One region of the Streptomyces sp. NPDC017991 genome, then DNA from elsewhere that is predicted to be linked to it. Evidence: riboswitches for the same ligand, from Rfam matches in the RefSeq annotation. Region 1 holds a riboswitch; each other region holds the start of a gene.
What was found. Region 1 has a riboswitch for thiamine pyrophosphate ahead of thiO (glycine oxidase ThiO). Riboswitches for the same ligand answer to the same signal wherever they lie in the genome.
Positions count from the first base shown of each region.

Region 1 (3,272 bases):
CTTTTCGGCGATGTCGGGGAGGGTGAGCCAGGCAGGGACGAGAGCATCGATCTTTGCGTCAATCTCGGTCACGAGGACAAGCCTGCCATCTCCCACTGACAGCCGGTACCCGGGCGCCTCGCTCCGCCCGGGGTCGGACTCGCTGGAGAACGTACGACGGGGCGCCCTGTCAGGGGCGCGGGGAACCGCGCGACCGGCCCCACCGGGCCCACAAGCAGCCGACCGCCTCCCCGCGGACGCGCGACGCGCTAGACCGCGGCTCCCTTCAAGGGGCGGGACGGGTCCGTCAGGAGGGCTGGGTCCATTCGGGTGCCCGACTCGATCAGCCGGCGGCCCTGCGCCAGGTCCCGGGGCCGCCCCACCGCCAGCACCGCGACCAGGCGGCCCTCCCGGAGCCAGCACACCGACCAGGAGGGCCCCGCCGGATCCCCCCGCCGGAGCAGGGTGTCGGCGGCCCCGTGGTGCCCGGCGTACTGGACGAAGCGGCCGAACTGCTCCGACCAGAAGTACGGCACCGGGTCGTACGGCGCGGGCGTCTCCCCCACGATGTTCGCCGCGACCGTGCGCGGCCCCTGGAGGGCGTTGTCCCAATGGTGGACCAGCAGGCGTTCCCCGTAGCGGCCCGACGGGAACGAGGCGCAGTCGCCGACCGCGTACACGTCCGGAAGGGAGGTGCGGAGATGGTCGTCCGCGACGACCTCCCGGTGGGCGCCCAGTTCGATCCCCGAACCGGCCAGCCAGGACGTGGCCGGCCGCGCCCCGATACCGACCACCACGGCCCCGGCGGGCAGCCGTGAGCCGTCGTCCAGCACCACCGCGCCGGGCTCCACGCGCTCCACGCGCGCGTGGGTGCGCAGCGACGCCCCGCTGTCCGCGTACCAGGCGGCCATGGGCGCGGCCACCTCGGCCGGCAGCACGCCCACCAGCGGCCGGTCGGCGGCCTCGACGACGGTCACCGAGCACCCCGCCTCACGCGCCGCCGTGGCGAACTCCGCGCCGATCCACCCCGCGCCCACCACCACGATGTCGTGCTGCCGGGCGAGGACGGGGCGCAGCCGCTCGGCGTCGTCGAGGGTGCGCAGCAGATGGACACCGGGTACGCCCTCGGCGCCCGGCAGCCGGACGGGTTCCGCTCCCGTGGCGACGACCAGGACGTCGTACGGGACGCGTCCCCCGGCCGTGTCGAGTTCGCGGGTGGCCGGGCGGACGCCGGTGACCTCCAGGCCCAGCCGCAGTTCCACGTCGAGGGTCTCGAAGTCGACGTCGAAGGCGGATCCCTCGGCCTTGCCGAGCAGTACGGCCTTGGACAGCGGCGGGCGGTCGTACGGCTGGTGGGGTTCCGCGCCGATCAGGGTCACGCTGCCGGGGAAGCCCTGTTCCCGCAGGGCGACGGCGGTCTGCACGCCTGCCATGCCCGCACCGACGATCACGACGCGTACGCGCGCCGCCGGGCCCGTTTCCTGTGTCAGCTCGCTCACCCGGTCACCATAGACAGTCGGTGAAATCGTCGGTCAGGGGCACGGTCGGTGAGCTGTTGCACAACCTCCGGGCACGGCGTCAGCTCCGGGTGACCTCTTCGACCACACTCGTCCCGCCGCCCTCCTGGGACTCCCACTCCCAGGTCTCCGCCAGCCGCACCCGGCCGTCGGGGGTCTCGGCGACCTGGGACACACAGTGCCCCGACGAGGTGGTTCCGTCCGTCTTCAGCTGGACGTAGCGAAAGTCGAGCCGGTCGCCCTCGCGGGTCCCCACGAGGTGGCCGCGTACGACGTCGCCGCCCGCGTACCCGGCCCAGATCTCACCGTCCTTCTCGTGGTACGAGAACCGGGTGCGCGTCCCCACCTGACCCGGTGCCTGGTCGGCCACGGGGGCGAGGACGAGTCCGTCGAGCGAGCGGGCCATGCCGTGAGGCTCCCTTACTGCGGTGCGGGGCGAAGAGCTAGGGTGGCCAACGTAAAGCACTCGCGGGAGCCCGGGCGTACCGGGCTGAGAGGGAGGCTGGGACGGCCTCCGACCGTACGAACCTGATCCGGGTCATGCCGGCGAAGGGAGGGGCTGGACGCCCATGTCGCGTACACCGCAAGCACCCCTGAGCATCCCGACCACCGATGTCCTGGTCGTCGGGGGCGGGATCATCGGGCTGGTCACCGCCTGGCGGGCCGCGCAGCGCGGGCTGACGACCGCGCTGGTGGATCCCGAACCCGGCGGCGGCGCCGCGCAGGTCGCGGCCGGGATGCTGGCCGCCGTCACCGAGCTGCACTACGGCGAGGAGACCCTCCTCGGCCTGAACCTGGCCTCGGCGCGGCGCTATCCGGACTTCGTCGCGGAGCTGACCGGGGCGACCGGCCAGGACCTCGGCTACCGCAGGTGCGGCACGCTGAGCGTCGCGCTCGACGCCGACGACCGCGCCCATCTGCGGGAACTGCACGCCCTGCAGCGCCGGTCGGGCCTGGAGTCGGAGTGGCTGAGCGGCCGCGAGTGCCGCCGCCTGGAGCCGATGCTCGCGCCCGGGGTGCGCGGCGGACTACGGGTGGACGGCGACCACCAGATCGACCCGCGGCGACTCACCGCGGCTCTGGTCACGGCCTGCGAGCGGACCGGGGTGGTCTTCCACCGGACGTGGGCCGAGCGCCTGACCGTCGTACGGGACCGGGCCACCGGAGTCGTCACGGCGGACGGCACCGAACTGTCCGCGGGGCAGGTGGTCCTCGCCGCGGGCAGCCTCAGCGGACGTCTCGCGGGTGTGCCCAAGGACGTGCTGCCGCCGGTGCGTCCCGTGAAGGGGCAGGTGCTGCGGCTGGCCATGCCGGAGCGGACCCCGGCCCTCCGGAGCCCGAACGCGCCCCTGAACGCGCCCTTCCTGAGCCGGACCGTGCGTGCCGTGGTCCGCGGCAGCCACGTCTACCTGGTGCCGCGCGAGAACGGCGAGCTGGTCGTCGGCGCGACCAGCGAGGAGCTGGGCTGGGACACCACGGTGACCGCGGGCGGTGTGTACGAGCTGCTGCGGGACGCCCACGAACTCGTTCCCGGCATCACCGAACTGCCGCTCACCGAGACGCGCGCCGGACTGCGCCCGGCCTCCCCCGACAACGCGCCCCTGCTCGGCCCGACCGATCTCCCGGGGCTGCTCCTGGCAACCGGCCACCACCGCAACGGCGTGCTGCTCACCCCGGTCACCGGCGACGCCCTGGCGCACGCCCTGACCACGGGGGAACTCACCGAAGAGGCCCGTCCGTTCACCCCCGGGCGGTTCGACGCCGTCGCACTCACGG
Region 1 is NZ_JBIRGP010000005.1:229,428-232,699, forward strand. Features, by position in the region: gene ACH4DZ_RS17305 (Rv2175c family DNA-binding protein) at 1-72, opposite strand, end outside; gene ACH4DZ_RS17310 (NAD(P)/FAD-dependent oxidoreductase) at 249-1,478, opposite strand; gene ACH4DZ_RS17315 (hypothetical protein) at 1,558-1,902, opposite strand; TPP riboswitch at 1,955-2,068, shown strand; gene thiO (glycine oxidase ThiO) at 2,066-3,272, shown strand, end outside.

Region 2 (3,272 bases), on a different contig from region 1:
TCGGGCGAGGCCCCTGCGGCCGCCGTACCGCCGAACTGCTCGTTAATGCTGTGGCTGATCTTCATCGAGCAGAACTTCGGCCCGCACATGGAGCAGAAGTGTGCCGTCTTGGCCGGTTCGGCCGGCAGGGTCTCGTCGTGGAACTCCCGGGCGGTGTCCGGATCCAGGGCCAGATTGAACTGGTCCTCCCAGCGGAACTCGAAGCGGGCGTCCGACAACGCGTCGTCCCACTCCTGTGCGCCCGGATGCCCCTTGGCGAGGTCCGCCGCGTGGGCCGCGATCTTGTAGGTGATGACACCCGTCTTGACGTCGTCACGGTTGGGCAGGCCCAGATGTTCCTTGGGCGTGACGTAGCAGAGCATCGCCGTGCCCCACCAGGCGATCATCGCAGCCCCGATGCCGGAGGTGATGTGGTCGTACGCCGGCGCGACGTCGGTCGTCAGCGGGCCGAGCGTATAGAACGGGGCCTCCTCGCAGATCTCCTGCTGAAGGTCGATGTTCTCCTTGATCTTGTGCATCGGGACATGCCCCGGGCCCTCGATCATGGTCTGTACGTTGAAACGCTTCGCGACCTTGTTGAGCTCCCCCAGGGTCCGCAACTCCGCGAACTGCGCGGCGTCGTTGGCGTCCGCGATCGACCCGGGCCGCAGGCCGTCGCCGAGCGAGTACGTGACGTCGTACGCGGCGAGAATCTCGCAGAGGTCCTCGAAGCGCTCGTACAGGAACGACTCCTTGTGGTGCGCCAGGCACCACGCCGCCATGATGGAACCGCCGCGCGAGACGATGCCGGTCTTGCGGTTCGCGGTCAGCGGGACGTACGGCAGACGCACACCCGCGTGGACGGTCATGTAGTCCACGCCCTGCTCGGCCTGCTCGATGACCGTGTCCTTGTAGATCTCCCAGGTGAGTTCCTCGGCCCGTCCGTCGACCTTCTCCAGCGCCTGGTAGAGGGGGACCGTGCCGATGGGGACCGGGGAGTTGCGCAGCACCCACTCGCGGGTGGTGTGGATGTTGCGGCCGGTCGACAGGTCCATCACCGTGTCGGCGCCCCAGCGCGTCGCCCAGGTCATCTTGTCGACCTCCTCCTCGATGGAGGAGGTGACCGCGGAGTTGCCGATGTTGGCGTTGACCTTCACCAGGAACCGCTTGCCGATGATCATCGGCTCGATCTCGGGATGGTTGGCGTTGGCCGGCAGCACGGCCCGGCCCGCCGCGATCTCCGTACGGACGACCTCGGGGTCGACGTTCTCCCGGATGGCCACGTACTCCATCTCCGGCGTCACCTCGCCCCGCCGCGCGTAGGCGAGTTGTGTCACCGCCTGCCCGTCACGGCTCCGGCGGGGCAGCCGCGGGCGCCCCGGGAAGACCGCGTCCAGGTTGCGCAGGCCGCCGCGCGGCGAGGTGTGCTTGATCCCGTCGTCCTCGGGGCTCACGGGACGGCCCGCGTACTCCTCGGTGTCGCCACGGGTGATGATCCAGTTGTCGCGCAGAGGCGCCAGACCCCTGCGTACATCGGTGTCGACGACCGGATCGGTGTACGGGCCGGAGGTGTCGTACAGGGTGATCGACTCACCGTTGGTGAGGTGCACCTGACGGACCGGCACCCGCAGATCGGGGCGCGAGCCCGCGACATACGCCTTGTGCCAGCCGATCGACTTCCCGGTTTCGGACTTGCCGGCTTCGGACTTCCCGGCTTCGCCGCTCTCGGGTGAAGCAGTTGCCCCGCCGTCCTCGACCGCTGCGGACACCTCGGTGCCGTCGACCGGGGCGAGCGCCCCGCCCGTCTGACTGGAGGCAGGCGTGCGTACGTCCTTGTTGGTCATGAGACCTACTCCCTACGCCGGCATTACCCGGTAACAGGTTCGGCGGTCGACGCAGCGTTTCCCGTCCGGCGATGTTCCACGTGAAACATCGCGGATACGGAGGTCAGCGCCCTCTCAGCCCGGTGCTCCGAGCTCCCGCGTGTGCAAAGGTGCTTCCACGCTAGCGTCACAATGGGCGCGGTGAACAGTGGGCCCCTCTCGTTCTTGCGATGATCGGTCGGTGACCACGACGCAGCAGCCCCCACTTCCGCCGTCCGAACCGCCCCACGGACACGGCCACGACGGCCACGGTCACGGCGGCGGACATGGACCCCACGGCCCCGGCGGTGGCGGCGACGGACCTGCGGGCGGCGGGCACGGTCACTCACACAGTCATGGCCCCGCGGCCCCAGTCTCCATGCATCTGCGCAAGATCATCGCGGCGGTGCTGATTCCTTTCGCCGTGGCGGTCGTTGTGGGTCTCGCGGTGCTCTGGCCGGGCGGCGCACCCGGACATGAGCGCACGGGTGTCGGCTTCGACCGGCAGACCCAGCAGGCCACCGTGACCAAGATCGACAAGGTCGACTGCAAGTCCGTGAACGCCTCGGGCGAGACTCCGACCGGCGACACCTCGACGGCCGAGGGCTCATCGGCTCAGCAGCAGGACTCGGGCACCTGCAAGAAGGCGACGATCCGGGTCGACTCCGGCAAGGACAAGGGCCGTACCTTCACGGAGATCGTCCAGCCGGACTCCTCGCGCCAGTTGGAGCAGGGCCAGGAGGTGATCGTGGCGTACGCGCCCGACGCCCCCAAGGAACTCCAGTACTCGGTCACCGATGTGAACCGCAAGCTCCCCATGGCGCTGCTCGCCGGCATCTTCGCCCTCGCCGTGGTCGTGGTGGGCCGGATGCGGGGTGTCATGGCGCTGATCGCGCTGGCCGTCAGCTTCCTGATCCTGACGTTCTTCATCCTGCCCGCGATTTTGCAGGGGTCGAATCCGCTGGTCGTGGCGGTGGTCGGGGCCAGCGCCATCATGCTGATCGCGCTCTACATGTGTCACGGTCTCTCGGCCCGGACGTCGGTCGCCGTACTGGGCACGCTGCTGTCCCTGGTGCTGATCGGGCTGCTCGGCTCTCTGTTCATCGACTGGGCCGCGCTGACCGGCAACACCGACGACAACACCGGCCTGATCCACGGTCTCTACCCGTCCATCGACATGAGCGGTCTGCTGCTCGCGGGTGTCATCATCGGTTCGCTCGGAGTGCTCGACGACGTCACGGTGACACAGACGTCGGCGGTCTGGGAGCTGCACGAGGCCAACCCGACGATGGGCTGGCGAGGTCTGTACCGCGCGGGCATCCGTATCGGCCGCGACCACATCGCGTCCGTCGTCAACACGCTCGTCCTCGCCTACGCGGGCGCGGCGCTGCCTCTGCTGCTGCTCTTCTCCATCGCGCAGAGCAGCGTGGG
Region 2 is NZ_JBIRGP010000004.1:202,812-206,083, forward strand. Features, by position in the region: gene thiC (phosphomethylpyrimidine synthase ThiC) at 1-1,823, opposite strand, end outside; TPP riboswitch at 1,816-1,972, opposite strand; gene ACH4DZ_RS13625 (YibE/F family protein) at 2,044-3,272, shown strand, end outside.
Region 2: another riboswitch for thiamine pyrophosphate. It lies ahead of thiC (phosphomethylpyrimidine synthase ThiC); the one in region 1 lies ahead of thiO (glycine oxidase ThiO).

Region 3 (3,272 bases), on a different contig from region 1:
TCGTCGCCCCCCGCGGAGCCAAGAAGCCGCCGCGGCACCTTGCCGATCTCACGCCCGCCGAGCGTAAAGAAGCTGTTGCCGCGGTCGGTGAGAAGCCGTTTCGTGCCAAACAGCTCTCGCAGCACTACTTCGCGCGGTTCGCGCACGACCCCGAGCAGTGGACCGACATCCCTGCCGGTTCGCGCGCCAAGCTGCAGGAAGCCCTGCTGCCCGAGCTGATGACGGTCGTGCGGCATCTGTCCACCGACGACGACACCACCCGCAAGACCCTCTGGCGGCTCTTCGACGGCACGCTCGTCGAGTCCGTGCTGATGCGCTACCCGGACCGGGTCACCATGTGCATCAGCTCACAGGCCGGCTGCGGGATGAACTGCCCGTTCTGCGCGACGGGACAGGCCGGTCTCGACCGGAACCTGTCGACCGGCGAGATCGTGCACCAGATCGTCGACGGCATGCGGGCGCTGCGCGACGGGGAGATCCCCGGCGGCCCGGCGCGGCTCAGCAACATCGTCTTCATGGGCATGGGCGAGCCGCTCGCCAACTACAAGCGGGTCGTCCAGTCCATCCGGGCCCTCACCGACCCGGAGCCGGACGGGCTCGGGCTCTCGCAGCGTGGGATCACCGTCTCGACCGTCGGTCTCGTCCCCGCCATCAACCGGTTCGCCGACGAGGGCTTCAAGTGCCGTCTCGCCATCTCCCTGCACGCACCGGACGACGAGCTGCGCGACACCCTCGTACCGGTCAACACGCGGTGGAAGGTACGGGAGGTGCTGGACGCGGGCTGGGAGTACGCGGCCAGGTCGGGGCGCCGGCTCTCCATCGAGTACGCGCTCATCCGGGACATCAACGACCAGGCGTGGCGCGGTGACCGGCTCGGGCGGATGCTCAAGGGCAAGCCGGTGCATGTGAACCTGATCCCGCTGAACCCGACGCCCGGTTCCAAGTGGACCGCCTCGCGGCCCGAGGACGAGAAGGCGTTCGTCGAGGCGATCGCCGCCCATGGTGTGCCCGTCACCGTCCGGGACACCCGTGGCCAGGAGATCGACGGGGCGTGCGGACAGCTCGCGGCCACCGAGCGGTAGTCTGGCGCATACGTACGTACATCTTCATATTCCGACAGGGGAGCGCCACAGCGCTGAGAGTGCGGGACAGCCCGCAGACCCTCTGAACCTCGCCCAGGTCATTCTGGGTAGGAAGTTCGGTCACTACTCAAGCTGTTGCGCCCTGCCCGGGATCCGACCGAGGTCCCGGGCAGGGCCGCGTCTCTTCCTGGTCAACCCAGGAGGAATCCAGTGAGCGACAAGAGCAGCATCTTCAGGGTCACCGCCGTGGTCGCGGCCACCGGGCTCGGCCTCGCCGCGCTCGGCGCGTGCGGCTCGTCCGACTCCGGGAGCGGTGGGGGCTCCGGGTCCAAGACCGTCACCCTCGTCAGCCATGACTCTTTCGCCTACACCAAGGACGTACTGAAGGCGTTCGAGAAGGAGTCCGGGTACAAGGTCAGGGTCCTCAAGGACGGCGACGCCGGGCAGGCCGTCAACAAGGCGATCCTCACCAAGGACAACCCGCAGGGAGACGTCCTCTTCGGCGTCGACAACACCCTGCTCTCCCGCGCCCTCGACAACGGGCTCTTCCAGTCGTACGAGGCCAAGGGCGCCGACGGCATCCGGTCCGAGTACCGGGTCGACCAGGACAAGCACCGGGTCACGCCCATCGACTCCGGTGACATCTGCGTCAACTACGACAAGGCCTACTTCAGCGCGCACAAGCTGGCCGTGCCCACGTCCTTCGACGACCTGATCAAGCCCGCGTACAAGGATCTGCTCGTCACCGAGAACGCCTCGACCTCCTCGCCCGGCCTCGGCTTCCTGCTCGGCACCGCCGCGAAGTACGGCGACAAGGGCTGGGAGGGCTACTGGAAGAAGCTCAAGGCCAACGGCGTGAAGGTCGTCGACGGCTGGGAGCAGGCCTACAACGAGGAGTTCTCCGGGTCCGCCGGCGGCAGGAAGGCCAAGGGCGACCGCCCGCTCGTCGTCTCGTACGCCTCCTCGCCGCCCGCCGAGGTCATCTACGCCGACCCCAAGCCGAAGACTGCGCCGACCGGTGTCGCGGACGGCACCTGCTTCCGCCAGGTCGAGTACGCGGGCCTGCTGAGCAACGCCGGGAACACCGAGGGCGGCAAGGCGCTCATCGACTTCCTGGTCGGCAAGCAGTTCCAGGAGGACATGCCGCTCAACATGTTCGTGTACCCGGTGGTCGAGGGCGCTGAGGTGCCCGACGCGTTCACCCGGTACGGGCCGGCCGCCGCGAACCCCGAGACCCTGGCCCCCGCCAGGATCGCCGACAACCGTGACGAGTGGGTCAAGTCATGGACCTCGCTCGTACTGAAGTAGAGCCCAGCGCGCGCCCCCGGTCTCCGCGCCGGGGGAGCGCGGCGCGGCTCGGGCTCATGATCGTGCCCGTCGCGTTCTTCGGGGTCTTCTTCGCCTATCCGGTCGCCGCGATCACCGTTCGTGGGCTGAAGGTCGACGGCGTCTGGCGGTTCGGGCGGATCTGGGACGTGCTCGGACAGTCCGACATCCGGCACGTCCTGTGGTTCACGACCTGGCAGGCGCTGGCCTCGACCGCGCTCACCCTGCTGATCGCGCTCCCCGGCGCGTACGTCTTCGCGCGCTTCGAGTTCAGGGGCAAGCAGATTCTGCGGGCCGTCGTCACCGTGCCGTTCGTGCTGCCGACGGTCGTCGTGGGCACGGCCTTCCTGGCGCTGCTCGGGCGGGGCGGGCTGCTCGACGAGCTGTGGGGCGTACGCCTGGACACCACCGTGTGGGCCATCCTGCTCGCGCACGTCTTCTTCAACTACGCGGTCGTCGTCCGCACGGTCGGCGGTCTCTGGTCGCAGCTCGACCCGCGGCAGGAGGAGGCCGCGCGGATGCTCGGCGCCTCCCGGTTCGCGGCCTGGCGCGGGGTGACGCTCCCTGCGCTCGGCCCGGCCGTGGCCGCCGCCGCGCTCATGGTGTTCCTCTTCACCTTCACCTCCTTCGGCGTCGTGCAGATCCTCGGCGGCCCCACCTTCTCGACGCTCGAAGTCGAGATCTACCGGCAGACCTCGGAGATCTTCGACCTCTCGACGGCCGCCGTGCTGACGCTCGTCCAGTTCGTCGCGGTGGGCGCGATCCTCGCCGTCCACGCCCGGACCGTACGACGGCGGGAGACGGCCCTGCGGCTGGTGGATGCCGCAGCGAGCGCGCGTCGGCCGCGCGGGGCGGGGCAGTGGG
Region 3 is NZ_JBIRGP010000016.1:228,611-231,882, forward strand. Features, by position in the region: gene rlmN (23S rRNA (adenine(2503)-C(2))-methyltransferase RlmN) at 1-1,082, shown strand, start outside; TPP riboswitch at 1,109-1,214, shown strand; gene ACH4DZ_RS37945 (thiamine ABC transporter substrate binding subunit) at 1,293-2,390, shown strand; gene ACH4DZ_RS37950 (ABC transporter permease) at 2,366-3,272, shown strand, end outside.
Region 3: another riboswitch for thiamine pyrophosphate. It lies ahead of ACH4DZ_RS37945 (thiamine ABC transporter substrate binding subunit); the one in region 1 lies ahead of thiO (glycine oxidase ThiO).